One region of the Brevibacillus antibioticus genome, then DNA from elsewhere that is predicted to be linked to it. Evidence: predicted binding sites of a transcription regulator. Region 1 holds the regulator's gene; each other region holds the start of a gene.

Region 1 (7,398 bases):
TTCATCTCGAAAATACCGATTTCGTTTGTCGAACCAAAACGGTTTTTGACGGCGCGCAAAATTCGAAACGTATTGTGGCGCTCCCCTTCAAAATAGAGAACAGCATCTACCATGTGCTCAAGCATACGCGGACCGGCGATGGAGCCTTCCTTGGTTACGTGACCGACGATGAAGGTACCAATCCCTTTCCCTTTTGCAATCCGCATCAGTTGGGCAGTAGCCTCGCGTACTTGTGCGACACTCCCCGCAGCCGATTGGATCGTCGGGTGAAACACGGTCTGGATCGAGTCAATAATCAATACATCCGGATCTACTTGATTAATATGCTGTTCGATCAAATCCAAATCATTTTCTGTCAATACAAACATCGGCGGCGTTTGCAAATGGAGTCGATCCGCGCGAATTTTGATTTGTTTTGCCGACTCCTCTCCAGATACATAGAGAACCTTCGCCCCTTGGTGAGCCAAGGCAAAAGATGTCTGCAAAAGCAATGTCGATTTTCCGATTCCGGGGTCTCCCCCAACCAAAATGAGTGAGCCCGGAACAAGTCCTCCACCAAGAACGCGATTCAATTCTCCGATCGTGGTATCCATGCGCGGCTCTTCATCACTAGCTACCTGGGTTAGTGGAATCGCAGATTGGCGCTGGCCGCCACTCAGCCCTTCGTGACGATGTGGATTTTTTACGGTCACTTCCTCCACCAAGGTGTTCCAACTGCTGCATCCGGGGCATTTCCCCATCCATTTTGGCGTTTCATAGCCACATTCTTGACACGCGTATTTTGTTTTATACTTTGACATAGTCGCACCCTCACTTGGATTTCTTTTTCTACTTTTATCATAATTACGTACCCAAAAAAAGAATACCTCCCGAATCAGGAGGCATTCTATTACGTTTCAACAGCTTACGATTTCGTTTTTTCGAGTCGCTTGACTACCAGCTTGCCTTCTTCGGCTTCGATATTGACGGTATCGCCCTTGCTGATCGTACCTTTGAGCAATTCCTCGGACAAATTATCCTCGATGTGGCGCTGGATAGCACGACGAAGTGGACGCGCACCATAGGCCGGATCAAAGCCTTCTTTTGCCAGTACTTTCTTGGCTTCTTCGCTCAACTGGAAATCAATGTCTTGCTCTTTCAAACGTTTACGCAGATCTTCTGTCATGAGAGATACAATTTGCTCGATGTGCTCTTGCTCCAAAGAGTGGAACACGATGACTTCGTCGATCCGGTTCAAGAACTCAGGACGGAAGCTCTTTTTCAGCTCATCCATGACTTTGTCCTTCATATCCTGGTACTTTCTTTCCGAATCGTTGGTCGTAAATCCGAGCGTTGTATTTTTCTTGATCATGCTGGCTCCGACGTTGGAAGTCATAATGACAACCGTGTTGCGGAAATCAACGGTACGTCCTTTGGAGTCTGTCAGACGACCATCATCCAAAACTTGTAGCAGGATGTTGAATACGTCTGGGTGGGCTTTCTCGATTTCGTCTAGCAAAATGACGGAGTAAGGCTTGCGACGCACTTTTTCGGTCAGCTGACCGCCTTCGTCAAAGCCTACATAGCCAGGAGGGGCACCGACCAGACGAGCGGTGGAATGCTTCTCCATGTACTCAGACATATCTACACGAATCATGGCATCCTCGTCACCGAAAAGCGTCTCTGCCACAGCACGAGCCAATTCGGTTTTACCCACACCGGTGGGTCCCAGGAAGATAAACGAGCCGATTGGGCGTTTTGGGTCCTTTAGACCAGCACGGGCACGGCGGATCGCACGCGAAATGGATTTGACTGCTTCATCTTGACCAATGACGCGATCGTGCAAAATCTCTTCCATTTTCAGCAAGCGCTCTGTTTCTTCTTCCTTCAGCTTCAACACAGGAATACCTGTCCAGCTCGCCACTACTTGCGCGATGTCTTCTGGTGTAACCTCCATGTTCAGCTGGCCTTGGCGCTCTTTCCAGTCTTTTTTCGTTTTATCCAGTTCTTCACGCAGTTTTTGCTCCTGATCGCGAAGTGCTGCTGCTTCTTCGAACTCTTGTGATTGTACGGCAGCGTCTTTTTCCTTGCGCACCTCTTCCAGACGTCCCTCCAGCTCTTTGAGGTTTGGTGGAACCGTAAAGGATTGCAAGCGGACTTTGGATGCCGCCTCGTCGACCAAGTCGATGGCCTTGTCAGGCAGGAAGCGTTCCGTAATATAGCGGTCAGACAGTTTTACTGCCTGCTCGATTGCTTCATCGGTAATTTTGACACGGTGGTGGGCTTCGTAACGATCACGAAGGCCATGCAGAATACGAATGGCATCCTCCGCTGTCGGTTCATCAACCTGAATCGGTTGGAAACGACGCTCCAGTGCCGCGTCTTTTTCGATGTACTTGCGATATTCGTCCAGCGTAGTGGCCCCTACGCACTGTAGCTCGCCACGTGCCAGCGCAGGCTTCAAAATATTGGAGGCATCAATTGCTCCTTCTGCTCCACCTGCTCCAATCAAGGTGTGTAGCTCATCAATAAACAGGATGATGTTTCCTGCTTGGCGAATTTCGTCCATGATTTTTTTCAGACGATCTTCGAACTCACCGCGATATTTGGTTCCCGCAACAACGGTTCCCATATCGAGGGTCATGACGCGCTTATCACGAAGGGTCTCCGGAATTTCGTTATTCACGATTTTTTGGGCAAGACCTTCTGCAATAGCTGTCTTCCCGACACCGGGCTCTCCAATTAAAACAGGGTTGTTCTTGGTACGTCTGCTAAGTACTTGGATCACACGCTCGATTTCTTTTTGGCGACCGATGACCGGGTCCAGCCCGCCATCACGAGCGATTGCAGTCAGATCCCTTGCCAAGCCGTCCAGTGTCGGCGTATTCGCCGCTGGATTTCCTCCAGACGGTTGATGAGATGCCATCATTTCCGAGCTGCCAAGCAGCTGAAGCACCTGCTGACGTGCCTTGTTCAGGCTAACGCCCAGATTGTTCATGATTCTCGCAGCAATGCCTTCTCCTTCACGGATTAAGCCAAGCAGAATATGTTCAGTCCCCACATAGGTATGACCCAGCTTGCGGGCTTCGTCCATCGACAGTTCAATGACCTTTTTGGCGCGAGGTGTATAGTTTGGTGTGTAATTACTACCGGACTGCTCTGTTCCTCGCCCGATTAACGACTCCACTTCGCTCTGGATTTTATCGAGGCCAAGCCCAAGTGATTGCAGTGCCTTCGCGGCAATCCCTTCGCCTTCTCGAATGAGTCCTAGCAGCACATGCTCTGTCCCAATATCTTTGTGTCCGAGACGAACCGCCTCTTCCAGGGCAAGCGCCAGTACTTTTTGTGCTCGTTCTGTAAAACGTCCAAACATCATATCGTACACCTCCGTATAACCGTGTTTTTTCTCTATATGGTTAACAATTGCGTGATACCGTTACTCTTGTGAGTCCACAACGCGCAGACGTTCTCGAATCAGCCTTGCCCTTCTTTCATCGCGTTGGTCCGGAGTGAGCTTTTGCCCAGCGTGGTGCTGTAAAAACCCTGGCTGTGTCGTGACCAACAGTTCGTTTAGGACGAGCGGAGATACATTTGGAATGATGCCTAGATCAATCCCCAGACGTACATCAGACAAGCGCTGAGCCGCTTCCTTGGACTCTACTGTGCGAGCGTACATCAGGATGCCAAACGACCGAAAAATCCGATCCTCCAAAGAAACCCGGGTATGCTCCAGCAAGTAAGTACGTGCCACACGCTCTTGCTCAATAATCTGCCTGGCTACACCGTAGAGGTTGGAAAGAATATCCGATTCAGACATCCCCAGTGTGACCTGATTGGATAACTGAAAAAGATTCCCTAGAGCTTCGCTGCCCTCTCCGTAAATTCCTCTAACGACTAGACCAACTTGATTAATTGCCTGTAAAATTCTGCTGATCTGCTGCGTCATCACCAGAGCTGGCAAGTGCAGCATCACAGATGCACGAATTCCCGTACCCACATTGGTTGGGCAGCTTGTCAGATATCCTCGTGTTTCGTCGAACGCGTAGTTCAAGTTTTTCTCAAAAATGTCGTCTATCTTAGTTCCTATTTCCCATGCCTCGTTCAAACGAAACCCGGGTAATAGTACCTGTATTCGAATGTGGTCTTCTTCATTAACCATAATGCTGACGGACTCATCTTCACGAAGCAATACCGCACCTTTGCGAGATTCCTCTGCCAAATGAGGGCTAACCAGATGCTTTTCTACGAGCACACGTTTTTCTAACGGATTAATTTGATCCATATGGATGACCTGAAGCTGATGCCGCTTGCGCATTGCCTCCGAATCGCTTACTTCCGTTACCTTTCTGACGACTTCCTCGCCCTGCGAGTCCGTTGCCAATAACGGAAAGGGATGCTGGCGCAGGTTACGGGCGATACGCAGCCGTGTACTTATGACAATGTCGGAATCAGGACCTTCTCCTTTCATCCAATTGCTCCACGGGTTTTGCATAAACTGCTTTTGGGACATAACCAGCTAACCTCCCTTGCTACGATTGGGCCATTTTTTGTTCCAATGCTCGAATTCGATCACGCATTTCTGCTGCCTTCTCGAACTCTTCACTGGCGACATGACTTTGCAGCGCTTGCTTTAGTTGCTCTAGCTCTTTACGGATCTTCAGTTTGCCACCGGTACGCTCTGGTACCTTTCCACTATGCTGTGTGTTCCCGTGAATCCGGCGGAAAAGGGGGTCCAGTCGGTCACCCAAAAAGGTGTAGCAATCACTACAACCGAATCGGCCGCTTTTACTAAATTGAGTATATGTGAGTCCACAGGTTTCGCATTGAAGCGGCTTATTCGTTGCCGTTTCGCGTCCATTCTTTTGCATGGGATCAAATTTTAAAAGTCCTGAGAGGAGATTGTTGATGCTGAAGTTGTGAAAGCCGGTAAAGACGTCCCCTTTTTCATGAGCACACTGCTCGCAAATATGGTATTCGGTTTTTTCGCCATTGACGATTTTCGTCAAATGAAGTGTCGCCGGTCGTTTTCCGCATTCCTCACAGTTCATAACATCATACCTCCTTTTACTTCAACAAGATTGCCGCGATCATCTGCTTTAAAATATTTGCCCGCAAACGATCCCGCAATTCAGCTTCTAGCGTCAATACGTTTCGCGAGGTAGCGATTTTCATCAAGGTGGCTTCTCTGATGTTGACTAAGCCTTCCTCCAATAGTCTTTCTACGATCGCATTTCCCACGCTCTGATTGATACTCTCACCAATCAGTTCCTCCGTTAGCAATTCCTGCAAGCGTGCTTTGCTGACAATCTGCACCTTGCGTATGCGAATATACCCGCCGCCCCCGCGCTTACTCTCTACGATGTATCCTTTTTGAACGGTAAAGCGCGTATTAATGACGTAATTGATCTGAGACGGCACACATTGAAAATGGTCGGCAAGCTCACTACGCTGAATCTCGATCGATCCATTGGGACTGTTTGTAATGATGCTTTTTAAGTGATGTTCAATGATGTCCGAGATGTTACGCAAGTCATCGCCTCCTATTCCTCTGTGTATGTTTCTGATGAGCTACCTATTGACTTTGACTATCTTTGACGTTAATTATAATGGGTTTAGTGCGTGCCCGCAAGTGTCCCTTACACATTCTAGTGTAGGCAAAAGAGGGCTGCTTGAAACTTGGACATGATCAACAAAAAAACCACTCCCTGAGGAATGGTTTATGCTTGTTCTTGCGTATTGGTGTCGATTGCTGGCAAATGATTCAGTAGCTGAGGGAAGCTGGTGATGATGACATCTGCCCCATCAAGCTCGCCTGGTTTGGCAAAACCAAAGTCGCATCCAATGGTAAATAAACCGTTTGTCTTGCCTGCTTCCACGTCGGAGTGACGATCTCCTACCATGATGGCCTGTCCGATTTTGTAATCAGACAACAATTTTGCAACTAGGTCATTTTTGGAATGCGTGCGGAAGCGGCCAGCCGAGTACAGGTCGGTCATCAGTGGCTTCAACTCGTATTCCTGACAAATGGCATCGATGTACTCTTCCTGCCCATTGCTTGCTATAAACAAAGAAAATCCTTTTTCACGTAGCTTTTCTAAAGTTGATTTTACATCCGGATAGAGGTCGGTCACTCGTTCTTTAAGTAACTGGATTTCATTCTCTAGCAAGAAGGTGTCTGCTGAACGAATAGCTTCCTCACTTGCGCCCGGCAATAATTTGTCCCAGATTTGCTCGAGTGTCATTCCCAGTACATTGATCAGTTCACGTTCGTCAGGGGTTTCCCCTTTCCACAATCCTTTTTGACGAAGCTGGTCAAACGTTCGAATAAACGCGGGGGTCGACAGCTTTTCTGTTTGCAGTAACGTGCCATCCATATCAAATAATATAGCGAATGGTACAGTCATAGGTTCCTCCATTTTGTCTGGCTAGGCAGCTATTCTACTTCTCCTGGCATATATTCATATCATCCATGATAAACTCAGTAATTCGTTGTGCAGCATCTGGCTTCGAGATTTTCAGTCCCATTCTACGCATATAGTCCACCTTGGACGGGCTATGCAATAATTCATCGATAAAGTAAATCAATTGCTCCGACAAATTCGCATGTACCGCACATCCATTATTGAGCAAAAAGTGGCTGTTCCTCTCTTCCTGTCCAGGCAGAGGGTTGTAAACAATCATAGGTACCCGTTTACTCATTACTTCAGCTGATGTAAGTCCTCCTGATTTGGTGACAATTAAATCAGCCGTTTCCAAGTATTCGTGGAAGTTATTGATGAATTTTAGCGGAACGACTTCATGCCGATACGTACGATTGATCACTTTATTGTACAGCTTGTCGTTTGTCCCTGTTAACACAAAGGTTTTAAGAGGAATGTTAATCTCTTCTAGTCCATCCAATACTTTTTCCATCGAGCCGAGACCCAATCCGCCCCCTGAAAGAATAATACTCTTTTGTTCAGGAGCGAGGCCAAGCTTTTGCCGAATTAAATCCGGTTCCAATGGCAAACTGAATTTTTTCATGATGGGAATGCCCATCGGAATGAATTTTTGATGATCCTGTCGATAAACGTCTAACAGGTAATACAGCTGTTCATGACCGATGAAGTAATAATTGATATGGTGATTAATCCATGAAGGATGGATGGTATAGTCAGTAATGATCGTATAGATTGGTTCTTTCCAATCATTTCTCCCTTTCAGTACGGAAAGCATACAGCTTGCAAACGGATGCGTAGCAATAAAGGCATCCGGCTGTACGCTGTTGATCAACTTTTTAAGTTTGTTTGCCAATAACTTATTCATCAGCACATTCATATCGAAAAAACGGGTTTTTTCTGTATTATGATAAATTCTGCCCCACATCTTAGGTGACAGCCTTAACAGATTCATATAGCTTTCCAGCAAAATCTTGTGAAA
Region 2 (7,398 bases), 1.7 Mb from region 1:
AGGAAAACCGCTTGCTAGTGGCGCGTTCACCAAACCGGTGAGCCGCCCAGTTCAACTCAATCCCATACAGATGTAAGGAACGAGCCACGCCCGTATTAGCGAGCGTGGTTTTTGTTTGCCAATGGTTCGTTGTCATTAGCGCGTACGGTTCTCCAAATAACGGGTCCGAGCCCAAGCGATGGGATCGTGATCAAAAGACCTGCCACAAAGCCGACTATACGCGGGTCAGCCATCGTCAAAATCCAGCCGCCAAGGAGCATGGAAAGACCGATCAGAATATTTGAGATCGTCGCATCCAAAGCAAATACTCTGCCATGGTAGCTAGGGGTGACATGCCGCATGATCAACGTATTCAGGCTGGCGTTTCCCATTCCCCCCGCCACGGTGGATAGCGCAAAGAACAGTGCCGTTACATAAATAGTGGGTGAAAAGCTGGTCAAAAGCAGTGCAAATCCTTCCACAGCAAAGCTGCTGGCAGCCACTTCGTAAAAGTATCGTTGAAAGCGCTGAGCAAGTATTCCTCCGATGATGAAGCCAATTCCGATCGCACCGTACAACAGACCAATTCCCCATTCACCGGCAGCAAACACTTGATAGGCATAGACACTGATCAAGACATTGATGATCCCCCCGCCGATTGGCCACACGGCTTTTAACAAAAGGATGGCGTACACAATCGGTGTGGATGTGATGGCGCGTATCACCTCTCCGTAGGAAGAGACATTAGCTGCCTGCTGCAACTGTACGTTAGAAACGGGGTCGGTTGGGGAGGCGGGTACCTTCAGCCTAGCCAGAAACAGAGCCGAGGCGAAAAAGGAGAGGGCATTGAAAAGAAAAGCGAGATCACTTCCCCACAGTGCAACAAAAATACCGCCGATCAACGAACCGATGGCCATGACGATTCCATAGATACTTTGATCAAGTGCATTCGCAGTCGCCAATTCCTCAGGGTCAACGATTTTAGGCAGCAGGGACATTCGTGCAGGATTGTAAAGGGAAGAAAAGGCAACTAACGAAAAAGTACCTGCATAGACCATCCATAGATCTGATTTTTCAGATACGAACAAAAACGAAAGAGCAACGAAGCCGCGAACGAGATCACAGGCGACCATCACTTTTTTTCGATCAAAACGGTCTGCCATCAGACCGCCCAGTGGACCAAAAATCAAGTGAGGCAGCGTGCGTAGTGCGAGGGTAATGCCGACCGCGATAGCTGTTCCCGTTATTTCGAGCAGCAGTGCGAGTACAGCAACGCTGTTAAACCAATCTCCGATTCCGCTTAAGAAATTGGCGGTTAAAAGGCGCCGCAGATTCGGCTTTTTCAAAAGAAACAAGAAGTTCATAAACAGATTCACCTACCATCAAATTAATTAAATGTCTAATTAGATAATATTTTAAACAGTAGAGTAACGGCAAGAAATTTTTTATGAAGAAGGAAGTGACAAGAATATTTGCAATTCACGTAAATAAGGAAGAGGCGTTTGTGCAGTGGCAGATCGTTTCCCGCCTCTGGTATAATGAGCGGAGTGTAACAAAGCGATTTAGGAGGAACTTGGAATGAGAGTGGATGGCCGTGCCCATGACCAATTGCGCCCAGTAACCATTACGCGCAATTACATTAAACACGCAGAAGGATCTTGCCTGATTGAAGTCGGAGACACAAAGGTGATTTGTACGGCGACTTTGGAAGAACGGGTACCGCCTTTTATGCGTGGTGGCGGGAAGGGCTGGATCACAGCCGAGTATTCCATGCTTCCCCGAGCAACAGCGACCCGCAACGCGCGTGAGTCGTCCAAAGGAAAAGTCGGTGGACGAACCATGGAGATTCAGCGTCTGATCGGACGTGCTCTGCGCTCCGTTGTGAACCTTGAAGCAATGGGGGAACGCACCATCTGGCTGGATTGCGATGTCATTCAGGCAGATGGAGGTACACGGACAGCTTCGATTACCGGAGCTTACGTGGCAATGGTAGACGCCATGCAAAACCTGGTGGATAGTGGCACCTGGAAACAGCTTCCGTTAAACGATTTCCTGGCAGCAACCTCCGTAGGGGTAGTCGGCGAGCAAGCTGTACTCGATCTCAACTACAAAGAGGATTCCACAGCGATTGTCGACATGAATGTCGTTATGACGGGAAAAGGAAAGTTTGTCGAGCTGCAAGGAACAGGGGAGGATGCTCCATTTTCGCCTGAACAGCTACAAGAAATGATTGCCCTTGCAAAAGTCGGCATTGACAACTTGATTAACAGTCAAAAAGAGGCGCTCGCTGATGTTTCGCTCTCTTTTGCCCAATCCGTAGCGGAGGAAAGTCATGCCTAATCGAAAAAAAGTCGTTCTCGCAACACGGAACCAAGGAAAAGTGAAAGAATTCAATAGGCTGTTCGCAGATGCGGGCTGGGAAGGAATTAGCCTCGCTGAATTTGACGGCGTGCCTGAGGTAGTAGAAGACAAGGACACCTTCGAAGGAAACGCGTTGAAAAAAGCAATCGAAATCTCTACATACTTGAACATGCCAGCCCTCGGTGACGATTCCGGTCTGGAGGTAGATGCGCTGGAAGGACGCCCGGGTGTTTATTCCGCCCGCTTCGCTGGGGAGGATGCAACAGACGAGCAGAATTGGCGTAAATTGTTGAAAGAGCTGGAAGAGGTATCGACACAGGAACGCACAGCTCGCTTCCGTTGTACGTTGGCGTTGGTGATTCCTGGCGAAGAGCCAATCATCGCCACTGGCGCTTGTGAGGGTGTGATCGCGCGTGACCCAAAAGGGACAAACGGCTTCGGATACGATCCGGTATTCTACATCCCATCGATGGACAAAATGATGGCCGAACTCATGCCAGAAGAAAAGAACCAGATCAGCCACCGCGCTCGTGCTATGCAGCAACTGCTTGAAATCATCAAGTAGACAAGAGAGAAAACAGGAGAGTGAAGCGTGATGGGAATTCTCATCATGAGCGATAGCCACGGCTTGGTTCGGGAAGTCAGCCAGGTCGTCAACCGACATCATGTCGAAAAAATTTTGCATTGTGGCGATTTTTGTGTCGACCATAAGCGCGAGCCGTTTTCCAACATGACGCTTGTCCGAGGCAATTGCGATTCGACACAAGAGGTGCCGACTGAGCAAGAGACCAAATGGCGCGACCTTCACATCCTGCAAACGCACGGGCATCTTTTCGGAGTGAAAGGCTCTCTTCTGCGCCTTCATTACCGTGCAGAAGAGGTCGGGGCAAATGTAGTCGTATTCGGTCACTCTCATGTACCTGTCTGTGGCGTAGAGAGAGACATCTTGTTTCTGAATCCGGGCAGCCTGCAAATGCCGCGCGGTTTTCACGTACCGACATATGCTCTTTTAGAAGAGACAGGAACGAGCCCGACAGAAATATACATAACCGTGACGTTTTACGATCATGTAGGCAACCCGGTTCCACAATTGGGAGGGAACTATTCTGTTCGTCGACCAATGAGGTCTTCTTGAAAACTAAAAGATTTGTGCTATACTAGAATGGTTATAATGGCTAGAATATTATCATCCGAGCCTGCGAAGATACCATGGCGCGGCTGGCGATGTTCTGTTGATTCGATTTAGGAGGGGAAGTTTACGTGGCAGCAAATTGGGAAAAGGTAGAGAATAACCAGGGAGTCCTGACGATTGAAGTAGATGCTACGCAAGTAGACGCAGCATTGGATCAAGCGTTTAAAAAAGTGGTTCAAAAAGTTCAAGTTCCAGGATTCCGTAAAGGAAAAGTACCACGCAAAATGTTCGAATCCCGTTTTGGTGTAGAATCTTTGTACCAAGACGCTCTTGACATTCTGCTTCCAACTGCATACGGACAAGCTGTTCGTGAAGCTGGCATCGAGCCAGTAGATCGTCCAGAAGTAGACGTAACGCAAATGGAGCAAGGGAAAAACCTGATCTTCAAAGCGACTGTAACTGTGAAGCCTGAAGTGAAGCTGGGCGACTACAAAGGTCTGTCCATCGAAGAAAAAGACTTCTCTGTAACAGAAGAGAGCGTTGACGCTGAACTGAAGCGTATGCAAGAGCGTCATGCTGAGCTGGTAGCAGTAGAAGAGGGTGCCGCACAAACAGGCGATATCGCTGTAATCGATTTCGAAGGCTTCCAAGACGGAGTAGCTTTTGAAGGCGGTAAAGCAGAAGATTACTCTCTGGAACTGGGTTCCGGTACTTTCATCGCAGGGTTCGAAGAGCAACTGGCTGGCTTGAACATCGGCGAAGAAAAAGAAATTACCGTAACTTTCCCTGAAGAATACCACTCTCCTAACCTCGCTGGTAAAGAAGCGGTATTCAAAGTGAAGCTGAACAGCCTGAAGCGCAAAAACATGCCTGTCTTGGATGATGAGTTTGCCAAAGACGTGAGCGAGTTCGACACGCTGGAAGAGCTGAAAGCAGACACCAAGAAAAAGCTCGAAGAAAAAACTGCACAAGAAAAAGATCAATATGTTCGTGAGCAGCTCGTTCTGAAAGCAGCTGAAAACGCTGAGATCGATTTGCCAGCAGTAATGGTTGAGCATGAATTGGATCAAATGGTAAATGAATTTGGTCAACGTCTGCAATACCAAGGCATGACGCTGGAACTGTACTACCAGTTCTCCGGCATGGATGAGAGCCAACTGCGTGATCAATTGCGTGCAGACGCAACATCCCGCGTTCGCACTTCCTTGACTTTGGAAGCAGTCGGCAAAGCAGAAAACATCGAAGCAACAGAAGAAGATGTAACTGCAGAACTCGAGAAACTGGCTGGCGTATACGGCCGCCCAGCAGACGAGCTGCGCAAAATCTTCTCCGCACAAGATGGCATGGCTGCTCTGTACCGCGATGTGCAAACTCGCAAAACAGTAGATTTGCTGGTTGCAGAAAGCAAAGTAACAGCATAAGCTTAGAAGAACGCATGATTGGTCAGTGGGCAGGCTAACCCTGAGCACTGGCTGTCAAGATCACAAGGCACGAGTGTATCGTGCCTTGTTTTTCCACCATTGACTTTTTTCGGCAAAGGAGGAAAATACATAATGCTAATCCCTATGGTCATCGAGCAAACAAGCAGGGGCGAGCGCTCCTACGATATTTACTCGCGCCTCCTGAAAGACCGGATTATTCTCTTGGGCACCGAAATTGATGATGAAATCGCCAATTTGGTAGTTGCTCAGCTGCTTTTCTTGCAGGCAGAAGATCCGGACAAAGACATATCGCTATACATAAACTCTCCAGGTGGTTCTGTTACAGCAGGAATGGCCATCTATGACACCATGCAGTACATCAAACCGGATGTGTCCACGATTTGTGTGGGCATGGCTGCCAGCATGGGTGCGTTCCTGTTGGCTGCTGGTGCAAAAGGCAAGCGCTTCGCTCTTCCAAATGCGGAAGTGATGATTCACCAACCGCTCGGCGGTGTGCGTGGGCAAGCAGAAGACATCCGCATTCATGCGGAATGGATTATGAAAACGAAGCGCCAGCTGAATGAGATTTTGTCTGAGCGGACAGGTCAGCCTTATGAACGTGTAGAGCAAGATACAGACCGCGACAATTTCATGAGCGCAGAAGAAGCAAAGGCCTACGGATTGATTGACTCTATTATCGAACGCAAAAACTGACCCGTTGTGAGGTGAAGCGCATGTTTAAGTTTAACGACGACAAAGGCCAACTGAAGTGTTCCTTCTGCGGCAAGTCCCAGGAACAGGTGCGCAAGCTGGTAGCTGGTCCTGGTGTTTACATTTGTGACGAATGTATCGAACTGTGCAATGAGATTGTACAGGAAGAACTGGGCACTGAAGAAGAAATCGATATGAAAGAAATTCCAAAGCCAGTGGAAATTCGCAAAATCTTGGACGACTATGTCATCGGTCAAGATATGGCGAAGAAATCCTTGTCTGTAGCGGTGTACAACCACTACAAACGGATTAATTCCGGGGCGAAGATCGAGGATGTGGAGCTGCAAAAATCCAACATCATGCTGATCGGTCCGACTGGTAGCGGGAAAACGTTGCTCGCGCAAACATTGGCGCGCATTCTGAATGTACCTTTCGCAATTGCGGACGCAACTTCTCTGACAGAAGCAGGCTATGTGGGCGAAGACGTTGAAAATATCTTGCTCAAGCTCATCCAAGCTGCTGACTATGATGTGGAGAAGGCTGAAAAAGGAATCATTTACATCGACGAGATTGATAAGGTAGCCCGCAAATCGGAAAACCCATCCATCACGCGTGATGTATCTGGTGAAGGTGTTCAGCAAGCGCTCTTGAAAATTTTGGAGGGTACTGTTGCAAGTGTTCCACCACAAGGCGGACGCAAGCATCCTCACCAAGAGTTCATCCAAATCGACACGTCGAACATTTTGTTCATCTGCGGCGGTGCATTTGATGGCGTCGAGCAGATTATCAAGCGTCGTTTGGGTAAAAAAGTCATCGGTTTCGGTGCAGACTTCGGCGATGGCGTAAAAGGCGATCTGAAAGCCGGAGAATACCTGAAATACATTTTGCCGGAAGACCTGTTGAAATTTGGTCTGATTCCGGAGTTCGTCGGTCGTTTGCCAGTGCTGGCTACCTTGGAGCCGCTGGATGAGGAGACGCTCGTGCGTATCCTGACTGAGCCGAAAAACTCTTTGGTGAAACAGTACCAAAAACTGCTGAGTCTCGACGGTGTTGAGCTGGAGTTCGATAACGGTGCGCTGCTGCAAATCGCCAAAGAAGCGATTAAGCGCAACACTGGTGCGCGCGGACTGCGTGCGATTATCGAACAAATCATGCTCGATATGATGTATGAGCTTCCTTCCAGAGAAGACGTCAACAAGTGTGTCATTACTGAAGAAACGGTACGCGACAAAGTGAAGCCGCAACTGTTGACCAAAGAAGGTCAGGAATTGCACGAAGAAACAGCATAAGCATTGTCTGCACAAACCATCTCGTTATCGGCGAGGTGGTTTTTTTGTTGGTGGTTTACGTCTACGCTTGCGGGGCAATACTACTTGATATCGTTCAAGAGAAGCTTTACATATGCACAAAACGGTCATGAACGTGTTCCTTTTTCTTCGGGGGACCAAAGTTGACCGCAAGCGAAGACGCATGGGAGGGACTGCATATGGACTATACGACATTGGTCATTGCTGTCATTGAAGTGGTTGTTGGTATCGTGATCGGCACCTACTTTTGGAACTTACTGCGAGCGCAGAGAAACACGAAAACCTCAACCGAAAAGGAATCGCGCAAGGATCTTGATTCCATTCGCAAAATGAGAATGGTTGCGTTGACAGAACCTCTGTCAGAGAGAACAAGACCAGCGACTTTGGGAGAAATTGTAGGACAAGAAGATGGGCTTCGCGCGTTGCGTGCCGCTTTGTGTGGTCCCAACCCGCAGCATGTCATTATTTATGGACCACCTGGTGTAGG
Region 3 (7,398 bases), 850 kb from region 1:
CATTACCAGCGAGAAGGAAAAAGTCAACTTGTGATAGGAATTGGATGCACCGGTGGCAAGCATCGCTCGGTCGCCATTGCAGAACATTTGGGAGAAACCTTTAGCAAAGATTTTTCTGTCCGTGTCAGTCATCGAGACATGGAAAAGAACAAATGAGCATAAGATGGCAGGAAAGACTGAAGCGTGCATAAAAAGCCACCTGTGGTATGTGTATTAGAACTAATGAGGTGACATATGCCTACTAAGGGAGTCGGGAGGCTACAGTCAAGGCCATTACGGGTAGTCGTTATTGGTGGAGGAACGGGTCTGTCCGTCCTTCTACGCGGTTTGAAGCACGAGCCGGTGCATATCACAGCGATTGTTACGGTAGCAGACGATGGGGGAAGCTCTGGACGTTTGCGAGAAGAAATGGATATGCTTCCACCTGGCGATATTCGAAACGTCTTGACTGCTCTGGCCGATACAGAGCCGTTGATGGAAAAAGTCATGCAATATCGTTTTTCCACAGGCACGGGATTAGCAGGGCATAATTTGGGAAATCTATTACTTGCAGCGATGAACGAAATCACTGGAGATTTTGTCACCGCAGTCAAAACATTAAGCGGGGTTTTGGCAGTGCGTGGAGATGTATTGCCAGCTTCCACGCAATCGATTCAGTTGAAAGCGGAAATGACAGATGGATCTCTCGTAATCGGAGAATCCCAAATACCGTTGACTGGCAAAGAAATCAAGCGGGTGTTCCTTGATCCGGAGGACGCTGTTCCTCTGGGAGAAGCCCTGATGGCGATTGCCGACGCGGATGCCATTTTGATTGGGCCTGGCAGCTTGTACACGAGCATCCTGCCCAATTTATTAGTACGCGGGTTATTTGAAGCGATTACACGCGCACAAGCCCCGAAAATCTACATTTGTAACGTCATGACACAACCGGGGGAGACAGACGGTTTTTCTGCATCCAAGCACGTAAATGTCATGTATGAACATGTAGATAGATCATTTCTGGATACGATCATTGTCAATTCAGCTGAGCTGCCTACCCATGTATTGGACAAATACGCGGAAAAAGGAGCAGCTCCTGTCCGATGTGACTTAAAGCAATTGCGCCAGCTCGGTCTGCATGTGGTGGCGAAGCCGTTAGTCACATTTGAGGACGGATACCTACGTCACGATGCACATGCTGTCAGCAAGCAGGTTGTGTCACTCGTCAAACGAAGACGGAAGGTGCTGAAGATAGAGAAGGAGTAGTGAAGTCGATGTCATTCGCCGCGCATACCAAAAAAGAGCTTACCATGATGGAGGGTGCCGATTGCTGCAGCAAGGCAGAGCTCTCAGCCTTGATTCGGATGAATGGAAGTCTGCAGTTTGGAGCCGGACGACTGGTGCTGGATGTGACGACAGAGAACGCGGCGATTGCCCGACGCATTTACACGTTAATCAAGAGGTTGTTTCAGATACACGCTGAATTGCTGGTTCGCAAAAAAATGCGTTTGAAAAAGAACAACGTCTATATTGTGCGTATTCCGAATAAGGCCAATGAGATCTTGCAAGACTTGGGGATAATGGATCAAAGCCTGTCGTTTATCCCAGGAATCGCTCCTGAAATCGTGAAAAAGTCCTGTTGCCGCGCTGCTTATTTGCGGGGGGCTTTTTTGGCGGGGGGATCTGTGAATCATCCAGAGGCATCCAGCTATCATCTGGAGATTTTCACTTCCTATCAGGATTTTTGCGAAGCATTGACCAAGATCGCCAATCGGTATAAACTAAATGCCAAGTGCATCGAGCGGAAAAAAGGGTATGTTCTCTATATTAAAGAAGGCGAAAAGATTACAGAGTTTTTGAGCTTGATAGGGGCTCATCAGGCGCTTCTGTATTTCGAGGACGTCCGAATTGTAAAGGACATGCGGAATTCCGTAAACCGTTTACACAATTGTGAAATCGCCAACATAAACAAAACGGTGAATGCAGCCACCAGACAAATGGAAAATATCCAGCTCATCGATCAAGAGATGGGATTGGAGAATTTGCCCAAACGTCTGCGTGAGGTCGCGGAGCTTCGAGTGGCTCATCCTGACATCAATTTGAAAGAATTGGGCGAGATGGTGCCGAGCGGAGTAGTGAGCAAATCGGGTATTAACCACCGCTTGCGAAAAATTAACGAAATCGCTGACAAAATACGAGAAAAACAAAATATTTCGATGTAGATGCATGATATACTAAAGGATAATAGTCTACAAGTAAGGAGGTCCATTCATGGTTCAACAGCAGGTCGTGGTTCAGTTAAAGACCGGTTTGCAAGCTCGTCCAGCAGCCTTTTTCGTACAGGAAGCTAACCGTTTTGCATCGGAAGTATTCGTAGAAAAAGGCAACAAGAAGGTCAATGCGAAAAGCATCATGGGTATCATGAGCCTCGCAATCAGCTCTGGAACGGAAATTACCATTTTGGCAGAAGGGCCGGATGCCTCCCAGGCAGTCACCAGCCTTACGAATCTGGTAAGCAAGGAAGAATAGAGTAACGAGAGACACTTTTCCCTTAGAGGGAGGTGTCTTTTTTTGTTGATCGTCTTGATGAATATGTATCAATTCGCTTCGGGCAGGGCATTTCTAACCATGTATATTACATGAAGGAGGAAATGAGACATGAGTAACCGTGATAAGTGTCACGAAGGCCGCGATTGCTATGATATGGACATTGATCGAATGGTGAACGAGGGACTGGGAGGCGGAGTTGTTTCCGACCAAAACGGCCTGATTGAAGAAACGACTGTAGACACGATGACTGGGGCTACATCAGCCAAGCAAGCTCTTGACGATGATCAATAGAGGGAGCCAGTCACTTATGAATGTAACGAGAGCACAAGCCATCATGAAATCCGACGACCATATCAAGGTAGAGTACGAAGGACAAGCCGTTTGGATCGATGCTGTTGACGAAAAAACGTCAACGGCACGTGTGCATGAAGAAAAAAATCCTGGGCATAGCCGAACGGTCTATGTCAGTCAGCTAATGGAAGTATCACAATGATCCATCGAAAAAGCCGAGCAAACCAAGGAAACCTCTTGGGGTTTGCTCGGCATATAAAAAAACACTCGGCCAGTCCAGGCACGAGTGCTTCTTTTTTACTACCTATCACTTATTTTTTCGAAGACGCTTCGGAAGTGATGACTTTGTCAATCAATCCGTACTCTACTGCTTCAGCGGCAGAGAGGAAGTTGTCGCGATCAGTATCCTTTTGGATGCGCTCCAAAGGCTGTCCAGTGCGTTCAGCGAGGATAGTGTTCAGATGATCACGCATCTTCAAAATACGTTTTGCGGCGATCTCAATGTCGCTCGCTTGTCCTTGGGCACCACCCAATGGTTGGTGGATCATGACTTCACTGTTTGGCAGAGCAAAGCGTTTGCCTTTTGCCCCAGCAGCGAGCAGGAATGCTCCCATCGAAGCAGCCATTCCGATACAAATGGTGGATACATCTGGCTTGATGAAGTGCATAGTATCGTAAATTGCCATACCAGCAGTAATAGAACCGCCTGGGCTGTTTATGTACAAGTGAATGTCTTTCTCCGGATCTTCCGCCTGAAGGAACAACAACTGTGCCACAACGATATTGGCTACGGTGTCGTTGATTGGGGTTCCCAGAAAGATGATGCGGTCTTTGAGCAGGCGGGAATAAATGTCGTAAGCACGTTCCCCGCGGTTCGTCTGTTCAATGACGGTTGGAATTAAATTCATATGCATCTAGTCTTCCTCCTCTCTTTGTAACAATATCATACACAAAAGGTCAATGAAGGTCAAACACATAAGTGCGCTCCCTCACTACCATGTTTGCCATTTTCCCTCTGTCTAAACCTACTCGAAAAAGAAAACATTCATTCCTTGGAATTCTCATCGGCCTCGGTCAAATCGACGGCGAGTTTCAGCGTGGCTTTCATCTTTTTTCCTTTGATGATCGTATATTCATCGACTTGTTTGGCTTGCAGCTGATTGATGGCTTCCGCCAGTTCCTGTTGATCTTTGTAAGGTTCAATGGTCAATAAGCATTCTTCGTCACTGGCCTCTTGATAAATGAGAAAAAAACGTTCCCCTGCCATGGTAAGCCTCGCTTTCGAAAGTTATCCACAATGTTATGCACAGGTTGTGCACAAAAACATTTGTTCGTGGGATATTTATTTTTTTTCCTAGTCTTGTCATGTTTGGCGAGAGAATTACATAGGAAAAGTATGGGATAAAAAAGAAGGAAAAAGGTGATTTGTGTCGAACTTTACAAAATTGGAATTGATTTTATGATATTTAAGGGGTGTTTATTATGCTTCGCAAGTTCTCAACAATGATGCTGACAGCGGCTCTTCTAACTGGAAGTGTAGCGGCAACGGCTGCGTTTGCTCAAACTGCGCCTGCTCCTGTACAGCAACAAAAAATCAAGGTTGAACTCAACGGCAAGGAGTTCCCATTCCCACAAGAGATCGTTACTGAAAATGGTGTTGCGTATGTGAATGCGAGCACATTGGCGATTGCTCTGGGTGGTAGTGCAGCATGGGATAGCATGGACAAATCTCTGCTAGTTGCCAAAGACAACAAGTACGCACTGCGTATGTACGAAAACAAAAACTTTGCTTATAAAAACGGCAAAGAAACAACTGTAGAAAATCCGCCACGTCCAGTGACTGGAGGAGTACTCGTTCCTCTCGTATTCATCGCCGAAGAATTGGGTGCAAAAGTGGAGTACGATGCAAGCAAGCTCACTTACAAGCTGAGCATTGCAATTAATTCCTAAAACGAATGGATGTTTCTCATCAAGATAGCCACTTCTATGCGTAGAAGTGGCTATTTCCTTAATACAATACGTGATACGCCTCTATTAGCAGACTGCGATAGAGGTTTTTTTTGGTTGATTATTCTTTCAATCATTTCTATTGCAAATTTTCTAAAATATCCTACAATAAGATTGTGATTCATAGTTTGCTCATAAATAAAGAGGGGGATGTTTTGCTATGAAAAAACAGAAATCATTGTCGATATTGGTTGCAACATTTGCTCTGAGCACATTGCTCGCGGGCTGCGGTGGAGGTGCGGGAACTGGTGGACAAAGCGCGACACCACAGCCGAGCAACAATAGCGGAGGAAGCACAGGCGGTGCAAGTGGCGCTACTGAGAAGCTCGTTGTTGCTGTAGTTGGTCCGATGTCGGGTCAGTACTCCGATTACGGAAGCACAGCAAAAGCTGGTGCTGAATATGCACTGAAAGAAAAGGTAGAGGCATTCAAAGCACTTGGCTATGACGTTCAATTGTCCGCTCAAGACGACCAAGCTGACCCGAAACAAGGGGTAGCAGTCGCGCAAATGTTGATTTCGAATCCTGATGTAGTTGGAGTAGTAGGCCATGCTACAACAGGTGCATCGATTACGGCAGCAGCGCAATACGAGCAAGAGAAGCTCGTGATGGTGTCTCCTTCCGCAACGGGATCAGATTTGACTGAGCAAGGCAAGAAGATCGTACACCGCATTTGTGCGCGCGACGATCAACAAGGCTCCAAGGCTGCTATCTTTGCCAAAAATCAGTTGAATGTAAAAACGGCATTCGTTATGCATGACAAAGCTGCTTATGGACAAGGACTTGCGGAAGAAGTGAAAAAGCAATTTGAAAAAGACGGTGTACAAGTTCTCGGCTATGAAGGGGTAACAGCAGGCGAGAAAGATTATAGTGCGATCATCACCCAAATCCTTGCGAAAAATCCAGAGATGATCTACTTCGGTGGATACTATTCGGATGCAGGGATCATCGTGAAGCAAGCACGTGAAAAAGGCTTCAAAGGTGTCTTCATGGGTGGCGATGGCTACGACTCCGCTGACCTGGTGAAAATTGCTGGTGCGGAAAATGCCAATAACGTAGTCTTTACTTCTACTGTTGGCGATATTGGTGCTACCGAAGACGGCAAGAAATGGATCACAGACTTCGAGAGTGCGACTGGCAACAAAGTAGGGATCTTCACTTCGTTTGGCTATGACTCCATGGGTGTTATGCTGAACGGTCTGGAAGAAGCGATTAAAGCAAACGGCGGCAAAAAGCCAACTCGTGAACAAGTGCTGGAAGCTGTTCACAAAACCAAAGATTATAAAGGCAAATTCGTTAACGTAACATTCAATGAAAAAGGCGACAACGACTTTGCTTCCGTATACGTGTATAAGTACGAGGACGGAAAGAAAGTATTTATGGGTGAAGCGAAGTAATCCCTCATTATGAATAAGCCGTTTGGGACATACTACGTTTGGCAAGAATACCAGAATGAAAAGGAAGGGATTCTGATGTCAAACAATCGAAATACGAAAAATGGCGGCAATCAAGGACACAGCAGTAAGACGCAAGGCACCCAAAAGCAAAAGTCCGAAAGAGATCGTAACCTGAATAAGCAGGATCCACAATAACGAAACAAAAACCCACCTGGCCGGCAGTGAGCTCGCAGGTGGGTTTTTGTTTCGTTATACTCGTTGCTTGCTGGGCAGACGCTGCTCTGGATGACCGTAGCCCTGATGCTGTCTGCTTCGCAGGTTTTTCGCTTGGGATTCGCGAATTTTGGCCACGAACTCACTCGTGCTCATTTTGGTAAAATCCATAGGGCACCTCCAATGATGATGAGATGTACACCTTTCTAGGATGACCCAATTTGGTCCTATACAATCGGCAATGTTATCTCTACCACTGTACCTTCGTGCTCTCTGCTTTTAATTTCCAGGCTGCCGTTGTGGTCTTTCATGATTTTGCTACTGATCATGAGGCCGAGGCCAGTTCCGTTTTCTTTTGTCGTGAAAAAGGGGGCACCCAGCTTGTGAATCATTTCTTCGGAGATTCCACAGCCAGTATCCGTGAGCGTAATGAGCACCTGATGATTGTCTGTTAGGGTGGTGGCAATAAGAACCTCACCATGTCCGTCGATCGCTTCGATGGCATTTTTAATGATGTTGATAAAGACCTGCTTGAGCTGGTTTTCTTCTCCAGCAATGATCGGATGGTAAGCAAATGCGGTACGAAAATCGATGTTTTTCAAATTTGCTTCCGACCTCAAAAGTGTCAAGACGTTTTCCAGCAAAGGGATGAGCGGAAGAGGCTTGATTTGAATGCTATGTGGCTTTGCCAAGACTAGCAATTCACTCACAATAAAATTGATCCGTTCCAATTCAGAGAGCATGATGTCGGCGTATTGTTGGTTATCATTCATGCTCGGATAAAGAAATTGGATAAAGCCCTTCAAAGATGTGAGCGGATTGCGAATCTCATGGGCGATTCCAGCAGCCAGCTCCCCAATCACGGACAGTTTCTCAGCCTTCCGTAATAGTTCCTCGTTATGCCGCCGTTCTGAAATATCCCGCGATACGATGATAAAGCCATCACAATCTCCCGTTTTTGT

The links. The regulator CtsR, encoded in region 1, represses protease genes until heat stress. The targets are predictions, from matches to a motif close to ATGGTCAATAAAGGTCAAACA.
Region 2: clpP (ATP-dependent Clp endopeptidase proteolytic subunit ClpP) is a predicted target of CtsR. The motif match lies at 4,980-5,000, and genes of this name have one in related genera.
Region 3: clpP (ATP-dependent Clp endopeptidase proteolytic subunit ClpP) is a predicted target of CtsR. The motif match lies at 3,774-3,794, and genes of this name have one in related genera.

What each region holds. Positions count from the first base shown of each region.
Region 1 is NZ_SZNK01000001.1:4,640,500-4,647,897, forward strand. Features, by position in the region: gene radA (DNA repair protein RadA) at 1-800, opposite strand, end outside; gene E8L90_RS22350 (ATP-dependent Clp protease ATP-binding subunit) at 905-3,355, opposite strand; gene mcsB (protein-arginine kinase McsB) at 3,416-4,489, opposite strand; gene mcsA (protein-arginine kinase activator protein McsA) at 4,509-5,027, opposite strand; gene E8L90_RS22365 (CtsR family transcriptional regulator) at 5,044-5,508, opposite strand; gene E8L90_RS22370 (HAD hydrolase-like protein) at 5,697-6,383, opposite strand; gene E8L90_RS22375 (MGDG synthase family glycosyltransferase) at 6,418-7,398, opposite strand, start outside.
Region 2 is NZ_SZNK01000001.1:2,986,151-2,993,548, reverse strand. Features, by position in the region: gene E8L90_RS14000 (GerMN domain-containing protein) at 1-76, shown strand, start outside; gene E8L90_RS13995 (MFS transporter) at 96-1,343, opposite strand; gene rph (ribonuclease PH) at 1,558-2,319, shown strand; gene E8L90_RS13985 (XTP/dITP diphosphatase) at 2,312-2,905, shown strand; gene E8L90_RS13980 (metallophosphoesterase family protein) at 2,936-3,475, shown strand; gene tig (trigger factor) at 3,601-4,893, shown strand; gene clpP (ATP-dependent Clp endopeptidase proteolytic subunit ClpP) at 5,026-5,607, shown strand; gene clpX (ATP-dependent protease ATP-binding subunit ClpX) at 5,628-6,893, shown strand; gene lonB (ATP-dependent protease LonB) at 7,091-7,398, shown strand, end outside.
Region 3 is NZ_SZNK01000001.1:5,493,626-5,501,023, forward strand. Features, by position in the region: gene rapZ (RNase adapter RapZ) at 1-156, shown strand, start outside; gene E8L90_RS26510 (gluconeogenesis factor YvcK family protein) at 235-1,245, shown strand; gene whiA (DNA-binding protein WhiA) at 1,254-2,201, shown strand; gene E8L90_RS26520 (HPr family phosphocarrier protein) at 2,251-2,508, shown strand; gene E8L90_RS26525 (hypothetical protein) at 2,638-2,820, shown strand; gene E8L90_RS26530 (H-type small acid-soluble spore protein) at 2,837-3,022, shown strand; gene clpP (ATP-dependent Clp endopeptidase proteolytic subunit ClpP) at 3,132-3,734, opposite strand; gene E8L90_RS26540 (hypothetical protein) at 3,866-4,087, opposite strand; gene E8L90_RS26545 (copper amine oxidase N-terminal domain-containing protein) at 4,303-4,770, shown strand; gene E8L90_RS26550 (branched-chain amino acid ABC transporter substrate-binding protein) at 4,988-6,223, shown strand; gene E8L90_RS26560 (DUF4023 domain-containing protein) at 6,473-6,607, opposite strand; gene E8L90_RS26565 (PAS domain-containing sensor histidine kinase) at 6,664-7,398, opposite strand, start outside.